DNA from 2 places in the Planococcus notacanthi genome. Region 2 is predicted to be linked to the other one. Evidence: riboswitches for the same ligand, from Rfam matches in the RefSeq annotation. Region 2 holds a riboswitch; the other holds the start of a gene.
What was found. Region 2 has a riboswitch for cobalamin ahead of QMA01_RS11035 (ABC transporter substrate-binding protein). Riboswitches for the same ligand answer to the same signal wherever they lie in the genome.

Region 1 (5,275 bases), 420 kb from region 2:
GCCAATTCAAGAGGAGGAAATAAAAATGAAAAATAACAATCTGATGTGCGATATCGAAACAGGCATTTGCGGCGTTGCAGAAGAAGAGGAAACCGGACTCATTGATTTCAGCAAGCCTCAAAAATCAGTTACCCTTTATTATGTAACAGATCCAATCTGTTCCCATTGCTGGGCCATCGAACCGGTGTTGCGCCGATTCACAGAACAGTACGGTGAACATTTCAACTCCCAGACGGTGATGGGCGGCTTGCTGGAGAAGTGGCATGACGGGCCCATTGATCCTGCAAATGGCATCTATAAGCCAGCCGACGTCGCAGGCCATTGGAGAGAAGTCGGCGACCATTCAAGAATGCCGATTGACGGATCATTGATGATCGACAATCCTGTCCAGTCGTCTTATCCTCCTTCCCGCGTCTTTAAAGTGATTCAGGATGTCCATAGCGAAGCCAAGGCGAATGAATACTTGCGGCGCGCAAGAGAAGCCCTTTTCGCATTCAACCAAAACATTTCAGAGGCTTCCGTTATGATCGACATCGTCAATCAGATGGGCCTTGATGGTCAAACCATTGTGCAGCAGGCGGAACAAGCAGCCGGACAGCAGGCATTGAATGAAGATTTTGCACTGGCCAGAAGTTTGGGTGCCCGGGGCTTTCCTTCCATCATTATGGTCAATGAAGACAACAAAGGCGTCAAACTTGTCGGCGGCCGGCCGTTCGAATCCTATGTGGAGGGCTTGAAGCAAGTGCTGAATCAGGAAGACCTGCAAGCCAAACCGCAACCTGCACTTTCTCAGCTACTGGAAAAAGAACAATTGCTGTTTTCCAAGGAAATTGAAGTGATGTACGATGTGGAACCAACAGAGATAAATGCATTTATTGAAAAAGAACTCGCCCCTGGCCATTATCGGGTCCATGAAATTTTAGGGGAATCCTATTTCACACCAGCCACAAAATAAGGAGGAAAACGACATGGCATATATCCTGCAAGTAGATTTTAAGATGGATGGCCCTTTCGGAGATGAAATGGCAGAATCATTCACAGAACTGGCGAAAAGCATCAACCAGGAAAAGGGCTTCCTGTGGAAGATTTGGACTGAAAACCCGGAAACAAAAGAAGCTGGCGGCATTTATCTTTTCCAAACAAAAGAAACCGCTGAAAAATACGTAGATATGCACACCAACCGCTTAGCAGGGTTTGGCATTTCACCGGTCCATGCCAAGATTTTCGAAGTCAATTCTGCACTGACGGAAATCAATAAAGGCTTGGTCAACCAGTAAAAAATACAGGTATAAATTAAAAAAGAACAGGAGACGCGATTGGATACGCGTTGCCTGTTCTTTTTCATTTATGCGTTTAGTTTCCCACTCCATTTATCCTCAAAGACCAGGTTTTCTAACGAACGCCTTTTTTCCCATCCCGCTGCTTCCAAAATCGGTTTGTCGGGATAATCTTGCGTATAGCCAAGCGACAGAAGGGCGATCGGATCGACATGCGGCGGAATGTCCAGGATGTCCCGGACGTCGTTTTTCTTATAGAAGCTTACCCAGCCCATCGCTAAGCCTTCTGCACAGGCAGCCAACCACATATTTTGGATGGCACAGGCCGTGGATAAGGCGTCTGTTTCAGGAATGGAATTGCGCCCCAGGACATGAGAGCCGCCTCTTGTCGGATCACAAGTTACACAAATCGTTACGGGCGCCTGCTTTATGCCTTCTACTTTCAATCCGAGAAACTTGTTTTCTTTCTCCCCTTCGTAATGAATGGCCAGTGCCCGCCGCTCCTTATCTGCGGCCCAGGCCAGCTTTTCTTTTGTTTCAGATGAAGATACGATAATGAAATTCCAGGGTTGCATGAATCCTACGGACGGCGCATGGTGTGCAGCCTCCAGAATAGTGGTGATCAGTTCTTCCGGGACAGGCGTCGGCAAAAAGCTGCGAATATCTCTTCTAGTGTAAATTGCTTTATATACACCTCTTTTTTCTTCTTCAGTAAACATCTTTTTCTCCTCTCTTCATCAAATCTTAAGGCCAACTTCCGAAAACGTGGCCATTTCTTTCATTATCCGGCAGGCCGCATCTACAAGTGGGAATGCTAAAGCGGCGCCCGACCCTTCACCTAAACACATCTCCATATGCAGCACCGGCTGGATGCCCAGCAATTCACTTGCTTTTTTCCCGCCCGGTTCAGCGCTTGCATGCGAAGCAATCAGGTAATGTTTCACTTTCGGTTCGATCGACACCGCTATCAGCGCCGCAATGGTGGAGATGTACCCATCCAGTACAACCGGCACGCGGTTTGCTGCCGCTCCGATCATGACACCTGCCATGCCGCCGATTTCCAGTCCACCGACTTTGGCCAAAACGTCGATGGCATTGTCTTTATCCGGCCGGTTCGTTTCAATCGCTTTCTTAATGACTTGGGCTTTATGCGAGATTCCTCCACTGCCGACTCCTGCACCTTTGCCGGTAATCTCTTCAGATGGAATGTTTCCAAGCACCGATAAAATGGCGGTGCTTGGCGTGGTGTTGCCGATGCCCATTTCGCCGGTCCCCAGCAGATTGGCGCCTTTTTGGATTTCCGCTTCTGCAATGGCAATCCCCGTTTCCAGCGAGCGGATCGCTTCTTCTATCGTCATCGCCGGCCCTGTCGCAATATTGCCTGCGCCTTGCCTGATTTTCCGGCCGATCACCCCTGCATCATTCGGAAAGTCTCCTTTAACGCCGATGTCGACGGTGACCACTTCCGCTCCCGCTGTTTTCGCCAAAACTCCGACTCCGGTGATGCCTTTTGCGATGAACATCGTTTGCGCATATGTCACTTCCTGCGGGTTGGAAGAAATCCCTTCCTCATAAACGCCGTGGTCGGCAGCCATCACGATAATCGCTTTTCGATCAAACTCTGGATACAATTCTCCCGAAATTCCAGCCAATTGCACAGCGAGCTCTTCCAGCTTGCCGAGACTGTGCGGCGGCTTGATCAGGCTGTCCACACGCTCCCGCGCTTTTCCCACCATTTCCTGGTCCAACCCTTGAATACGCTCCATTGTTTGCTGCAATAAATTCATCTTTCTCTTCCCCTTTCTGAATTAAAAAGAAAAAGCCTCCAGTTTATTTGCGTGAACAAATAAACTAAAGACTTTTCCATGATCTATCAGCAGAACGTAAGCAGGCAGGTCTCCTGGCTCCGGATCACCGTTTTACAGGCCTTCCCGGACCAATCTCCAGTGGCAAATCTGTAAAACTCCCCGTTACAGTGGCGGGACCGCTGAAGATTTTCACTTCATTCCCTATTCTCCCCGAAGGGCACCTGTTACGGTTATTCAATTATTCTTTCATTTAGCTTACCGCAAAAGCGCGTTTTTGCAAACACAACCAGAGAAGCAATTTATGACTTCCTCATAATAAGCTGACGCAGTTTCAAATTTTCTCCGAAGTGAAGGATGCCTTTCGGATAGACTTTTGCTGCAAAATAACCGAATGCAAAGGTGGTGATCACCAGCAAGCCGATGGATAGAGCGATTTCCCCAAATGATGCAGCGTCTTTCATGATCAGAATAATCATATTGAATGGTGAGGTAAACGGAAATGTTGCCATGAACTTGGATAGCGTTGATGCAGGGTCATCCATGACAAAAAGGATTCCCGAGAAAGCACTGACCATCAAGAGAATAGAAATTGGCATCGTCGTTCCGTTCAGTTCTTCAGGACGGCTGACCATGGAACCGAACACCGCATATAGAGAAGCATATAATAAATACCCCAATAAAAAGAAGATGAAGAAGTACACGCAATGCTCGGCTGTCAGCGCCGATAGATTCAAGTCAAAATTCCCTAAACTTTGTGCGGGTTCCACAAGCCCTGATTTCAAGTACAACGCAACAGATCCAAAGAAAGCGGCGAACTGCATGAGGCTTGCTAAAGCGATTCCGAATATTTTACCGAAAATCATCGCCAGCGGGTTTACTTTTGTCACCATTACTTCCATGACCCGTGAAGCTTTTTCTGAGGCGACGCCGGTTGCAATCGTTGTGCCATACATCATAACTGCCATCAAAATGAACATCAGCATCAAGTAAATCACAAACACCGATACTTCATTCTCTGAAGTGAATTGTCCTTTTTCCATGGCAACCGGAACGAACAAGGACTGTTGATCCGCTTCCGACATACCGTTGCTATCGGCAATTCTTTGCGTATTCTTCGCCTGAAGATACTGGGACAGAGACGAATTTAAAGCGACGTCATTCGATTTGGAAAAATAGGTCACAGAATAATTGCTGGCATTGTCATCAATTAGGTATAAGCCAGCAATTTTTCCTTCCTGCGCTTCTTTTTTCAAAGATTCTATCTGCTGTTGTGCCCCTTCTTTCCACTCCCAATCGGTCAATTGCTTTTCCAGTTCCGAGACAGTTATATCGGCGGCATTGGATACAACCACCATTTCTTCTTTCGGATCCGCAAAATTCTCCAAGATGCTGGGCAATGAAATGGCGAATATGGAAATCAGAATCAACGCAAACGTTGTCGTAAGGTAGGACTTCGAAGTCACTCTTTCCCGAAAAGATTGTTTAAAGACCAGATAAAAATTTCTCAATCTCAATCCCCTGCCTTTTCAATAAAGATTTGGTTTAATGATGGATCGGCGATGCCGATTTTCCGAATCGGAACCAAGCTTTTTATTTTTTCGATGAGGTATAACCCTTGATCCATGGTTTTTACCTGTAATTGATATTCTTTCCCCTTTTTTATAAACTCAGTTTGCAAGCCCATCAAATATTCTTCCAGGGGCTGGGTAGATTCGATATTTACATACTTAAATCCGTATTGGGTCTTGATATCCGAGATGGATCCTGAAAGCACGACCTCGCCTTGCTTCATCAAATAGACCCGATCGCAAAATGATTCAACGCTCTCCATTCGATGGCTTGAGAAGATTAAGGTTTTTTTCTCTTGAATCAGACTTTCTATCACCTGCTCCAACATTTGGGCATTAACAGGATCAAGTCCGCTGAAAGGTTCATCCAAAATAATCAAATCCGGATCATGCATAAGCGCAGCGATCAATTGAATTTTTTGCTGGTTTCCTTTCGATAAATCTCCTGTGTCTTTTTTGATATACTGGCTTATTTCCAATCGTTCAATCCATTTCATCGCCTCCTGCTTTGCAGCACGCTTGCTCATGCCTTCCAATTGGCCAAAATAAACCAGTTGGTCCATCATGTTCATCTTCGGATAAAGCCCTCTTTCCTCAGGCAAATAGCCCAGTTTGACTTCTT
Region 2 (5,275 bases):
GACTTGCTCCTGCTGAAGGGCTTTGGTCTTCGCTTCTGTTGCAGTGATCATTGCCTGGATAAACGCTTCATCGGATAAGATGCCATTGACCAGGATCCAGGTATTGATGGTCCCGACACGCAAGGTGCGCTCTACCGCTTTTGAGACGTCAACGCCGTTTCCAACACCAGCAGTGACAGCAATCACCACTGAGCCGAATGGGCCCTCATACTCTTTAATGATGGCATCTTCCGTTTGGACAGCTGTCATCATCCCTACAGTGTCCGTCGTTTTCAGTCCGCTTTCTTCGATATACTCGGACATTTCCTGGACACTGTTGTTGATGTTGTAAAATGCATCCACATGGCGGTTCATGAAATTGCGGAACCAACCGGAGCCTGCATTGACGACTGCGGATGATACCGTCTTTAACGGAATCGGACTCTGGTAGAGCACCATGTCTTTGGAAATCCGGAAGTCCTTTGCCCGTATGCTTGCCTCACTGGATTCGCGCTCGACGCCCGGCAATAAAGTGATCTGCGGTTTAGGCAGTTCCGGATGCGGGTGGTTGCTGACGCGTGTATGATAGACGGTTTCAATATCTTGTTCCCGAACCACTTCATGCGGTTCGCCGATCCGGACGACCCCTCCTCCATCCATCAGCAGCAATTGATCGCAATACATGGAAGCCAGGTTGATATCATGAAAAATAGAGACAATCGTCAAGTCTTTTTCAATGGCCTGCTTTTTGATGGTATCGAGCAATTCCTTCTGGTGGTTGATATCCAGATGGTTGGTCGGCTCATCCAAAAGCAGGATCCCTGCATCTTGTGCCAGAGCCTGTGCCACGAAGACGCGCTGTTGTTCGCCGCCCGACATCCGATCGATTTGTGTCTGTTCATATTGGCTGATGTCCATCAACCCCATCGCTTCCACAACAGCTTCTTCGTCTTCATCCGACCAGGAAGAAAACCAGCCGCTTTGATGCGGATACCTGCCAAGTGAAACCGTTTCACGAACCGTATGGGCAAAAGCGTGTGCATGCAATTGAGGCAAGACCGCCATTTTCCTGGCCAGTTCTTTCGCCGTAAAATCAGCCATGGGTTTGCCGTCAATCCGGACTTCTCCACCTGCAGCGGGAAGCACTCCACTGATCAATTTCATCAAGGTAGATTTGCCGCTTCCATTGGGTCCCAAAATCCCGAGGATCGAGCCTTTATTGACAGTAAAAGATACGTCGTTGACGATATTCTTCTCGCCATAGCCGCCTGTTATTCCTTTTATTTCAAGCATGGTCATGCCCCTCCTTTGCGTTGCCGGAAAAAGATGAATGCAAATACCGGTGCTCCGATAAATGCGGTAATGACACCGATCGGCAATTCCGTCGGTGAGATGATTGTTCTCGACACCAAGTCACAAATGATCAATAACGCGGCTCCATTGATGAACGATAATGGCAGGACGTGGCGATGATCCGATCCCCATAATAAGCGGGTCATATGCGGCACCACCAGACCGACAAATCCGATGGTTCCGGAAACTGAAACGGCTGCTCCTGTCAGTACCGAACCGCCGATTAAGATGATCATTTTGCTCTTTCTGACATCGACGCCCAAATGTTGTGCGCGTTCTTCACCAAACAGCATGGCGTTCAATTCTCTGCGTTTCAGCCACAAGACGAATGAACCGATCAAAACAAACGGCAGCGCCATCCGTACATATGGCCATCCGCGCATCGACACACTGCCCAGCAGCCAGCCGATGATTTGGCGCAGCTCTTCTCCGGTCAATGCAATCATCAGGGAGATGATTGAGCCCAGAAAAGAACTGAAGATGATGCCTGTTAAAATGACGGTTTCCATTTTCATGGAGCGATCCACCAATTTTGCGAAACTCATCACGGCGAGCATTGTCAGCAACGCCCCGATCATGCTCATGACCGGCAAAGTGAATGGTCCTAAAAATGGGATGGATATGCCAAAAAAGAGCGTCATCACAGCGCCGACTGAGGCACCGGAAGACACTCCCAGGGTGTAAGGATCGGCCAATGGGTTCTTCAGAAGCCCTTGGAACGCAGCCCCGGCAATCGCCAGTGCCGCTCCGACAAGCCCGGCTAAAATAACACGGGGCATGCGGATATTCCATAAAATATTGGCTGCTGCCTCATCCGAAGACGGATTCCATAACACGACGGGCGAAATGGAAACCGTTCCGACCGTCACCCCCAGCAAAATGGCGCCTGCTAAAATCAGCAGCGAGACGCTGTATGCCAGTACATTCTTACTCATTGAACACTTCAGGGTAAACAGCTTTCGCCATTTCCATCAGCCCTTCTGATAAACGTGGGCCTGAACGGGTGAGCATGTCCGAATCCAGGTTATAGACAGCATCTTCTTTGACAGCTGTCACTTCCGCAAATCCATTGCGCGATTTGATTTGGTCGACCGCATCTTCGATATAGCCGCCTTCTGTTGTGATGATGACGTCTGGATCAGCTGCAACGACGGCTTCTGCGTCCATTTTTGCCCAGCCTTCCAAATCGCCCGCTATATTTTCAGCGTTGATGAGCGTCAACATTTCATCCATGAACGTGCCTTTTCCGGTCGTGTAGATGTCGGGTTCACTTCCGACTTCCAAAAAGACAGTCTTCGGCTCTTCGATTGTGCTTGCCAATTCTTCGATTTCCGCCACTTGGACTTCCATTTCAGAAACGATGCTTTCCGCCTCTTCCATGGTGCCTGTCGCTTGCGCGATCACTGTAATGGAATCGTAGACTTCATCAAAGCTGACGGCATTGTTGACTACAAATACATTGAGTCCAGCGTCACGCAACTGCTGCAACCCTGCATCGCCAACACCCAATCCCGATTCATGCGCAAGCACCAAATCCGGTTGCAGGCCAATGATTTTTTCCACATTGAATTCCTGGCCGCCGATTTTTTCAATTTGCCCCGCTTCTTCCGGATAATTATCAAAATCCGAAACGCCGACTAATTTGTCACCAACGCCAAGTTCATAAGCGATTTCTGTATTTGATGGCACCATCGAAACAATGGCTCCCGGTTCTTCCTCGATCACCACTTCTTCGCCTACTGCATCCGTCAACGTCACTGGAAATTCTACATCCGCAACTTCCGTCGGCGGTTCCGCCGGTGTTTCAGTATCCTGTTCTTCTACGGGCGTCGCCGTATCTCCGCAACCCGCCATCAATACCGCGGCCAATCCTGCGGTTGCACCAAACTTCCAAATCTTCTTCATGAATAAATCCCCCTTGTTGTGTGTAGTGCTTTTTGAACTAATGATTTGTAGTAGCCGATATTCCGTAAAACAGCTACGCTTTCGGGCCCACAGGATGTGGGTCATGCAGCCGGCGCGACAGGACGTCGCGGTGCCAGCTGCCAAGGGCTAGGCGAAGCGAGAAGACAGGTGTCCTTTGCCTGGCTTCTTGCGGGTGCAAATGAGGGAACAGGCATTCCTGGGACCTCATCTGCGACGAGCTTACGCAGGAGCAATCGTCTTCGCTCTACCCAGAGCGTCCGAAGCATTGGGTAAAAGCCAGTTTCTTTAGTTCAACTTATCTAGCAATTTTTATATACGATATAAATAATTTCTCAAATGATTCAGATGCAGAAAGTTTGAAGAAATCTCCTTGAGAACACAAAATCCCCCGCAGCAAACTGCGAGGGATGGAAAGGACGCCATAAAAAAGCATGCGCATCCAGCCTTTCCTCGCAGGCGTTTGGGTGTGTCGTCATAAAGGCAGGTCTCCTGGCTTGTGGTCTTCGGTTTCTGCACCTTCCCAAAGCATTGCTTCAGTGGCATTTTGCAGATTCCTCTCACATACAGTGGCGGGACCGCGCCGGAATTAAACCGGCTTCCCTTTTAACTCATGTTCTTAGACATAAGCACCTTTATGAATGGTTCTCATATTCTGTTTCTTCATTTCATCCCGCTTCTAAAAGCGATAGATTCATTGATTGAAGTTTCTCTTTATTATACACGTAAACGTTTGTCTGTCTCTTACATTTTTTCCGGAGCTGCGACGCCGACTGTCTTCAACGCGTTGGCCAAGGTTGTTTTCACAGCCATGATCAATGCCAGACGGGCACCGGTCAATTCCGGGTTAGAGGCATCCAAGACTTTGTTGGCATTGTAGAAACTGTGGAAATTAGATGCCAATTCATGAATGTATGTCGTGATTCGGTGAGGTGCACGCTGCTTGGCTGCATCCGCAATGACTTGCGGGAAATCACCGATTTTCTTCAGAACATCGATTTCTTTTTCAGAAGTCAATAAGTTCAACTGGTCTTCTGAAACCGTCAATCCCTGTTCTTCTGCCTGACGCAAAATCGAAGAGATGCGGGCATGCGCATATTGCGAATAAAAGACCGGGTTTTCATTGGATTGTGACACAGCCAAATCCAGATCGAAATCCATATGCGTATCGCCGGAACGCATGGCGAAGAAATAACGCACAGCATCCAAGCCGACCAATTCGACAAGCTCGCGCATTGTTACTGCTTTACCCGTACGTTTGCTCATCTTCATTTTTTCGCCGTCTTTGTACAATTGCACCATTTGGATGATGCTGACTTCAAGCGTGTCGCGGTCATAGCCAAGTGCTTCAATCGCCGCTTTCATGCGCGGGATATAGCCGTGGTGATCAGCTCCCCAAACATTGATGAGCTTTTCGAAGCCACGCTGCAATTTATCTTCATGGTAAGCGATATCGGGCATCAAATACGTATATGTACCGTCATTTTTAATCAAAACACGGTCCTTGTCGTCACCGAACGTTGTCGAACGGAACCACGTTGCTCCGTCTTCTTCAAAAACATGGCCATTGGCACGCAATTTAGCTAAAGCTTCATCAATCTTGCCGTTTTTGTAAAGAGACGATTCAGAATACCATACATCGAATTTCACACGGAAATCCGCCAGATCCTGCTGCAATTTCGCCAATTCCACTTTCAATCCGTGCTGGCGGAATTCTTCAAAACGCTCTTCATGAGTCATGCTGACAAATTTGTCGCCATGTTCCTGTACCAACGCGTCCGCAATATCTTTAATATCCTGTCCGCGGTAGCCATCTTCCGGCATGCTGTCGCCTTGGCCAAGTGCTTCAAAATAACGGGCTTCTATCGACAATGCCAAATTATTGATTTGATTGCCGGCATCGTTGATGTAGTATTCGCGTGATACGTCATATCCTGCAAGGTCCAATACATTGCACAGCGAGTCGCCGACTGAAGATCCGCGGGCATGGCCCAAATGCAGGTCGCCTGTCGGGTTGGCT

Region 1: it holds a riboswitch for cobalamin, as region 2 does, so the genes downstream of both, cobT (nicotinate-nucleotide--dimethylbenzimidazole phosphoribosyltransferase) here and QMA01_RS11035 (ABC transporter substrate-binding protein) in region 2, are expected to answer to the same signal.

Annotation. Positions count from the first base shown of each region.
Region 1 covers NZ_JASDCQ010000002.1:283,876-289,150, reverse strand. The annotation lists gene QMA01_RS08910 (DsbA family protein) at 26-955, shown strand; gene QMA01_RS08905 (monooxygenase) at 969-1,277, shown strand; gene bluB (5,6-dimethylbenzimidazole synthase) at 1,346-1,996, opposite strand; gene cobT (nicotinate-nucleotide--dimethylbenzimidazole phosphoribosyltransferase) at 2,015-3,064, opposite strand; cobalamin riboswitch at 3,151-3,325, opposite strand; gene QMA01_RS08890 (ABC transporter permease) at 3,385-4,593, opposite strand; gene QMA01_RS08885 (ABC transporter ATP-binding protein) at 4,596-5,275, opposite strand, start outside.
Region 2 covers NZ_JASDCQ010000002.1:703,441-708,715, reverse strand. The annotation lists gene QMA01_RS11045 (adenosylcobinamide amidohydrolase) at 1-1,272, opposite strand, end outside; gene QMA01_RS11040 (FecCD family ABC transporter permease) at 1,275-2,267, opposite strand; gene QMA01_RS11035 (ABC transporter substrate-binding protein) at 2,260-3,237, opposite strand; cobalamin riboswitch at 3,721-3,907, opposite strand; gene argS (arginine--tRNA ligase) at 4,000-5,275, opposite strand, start outside.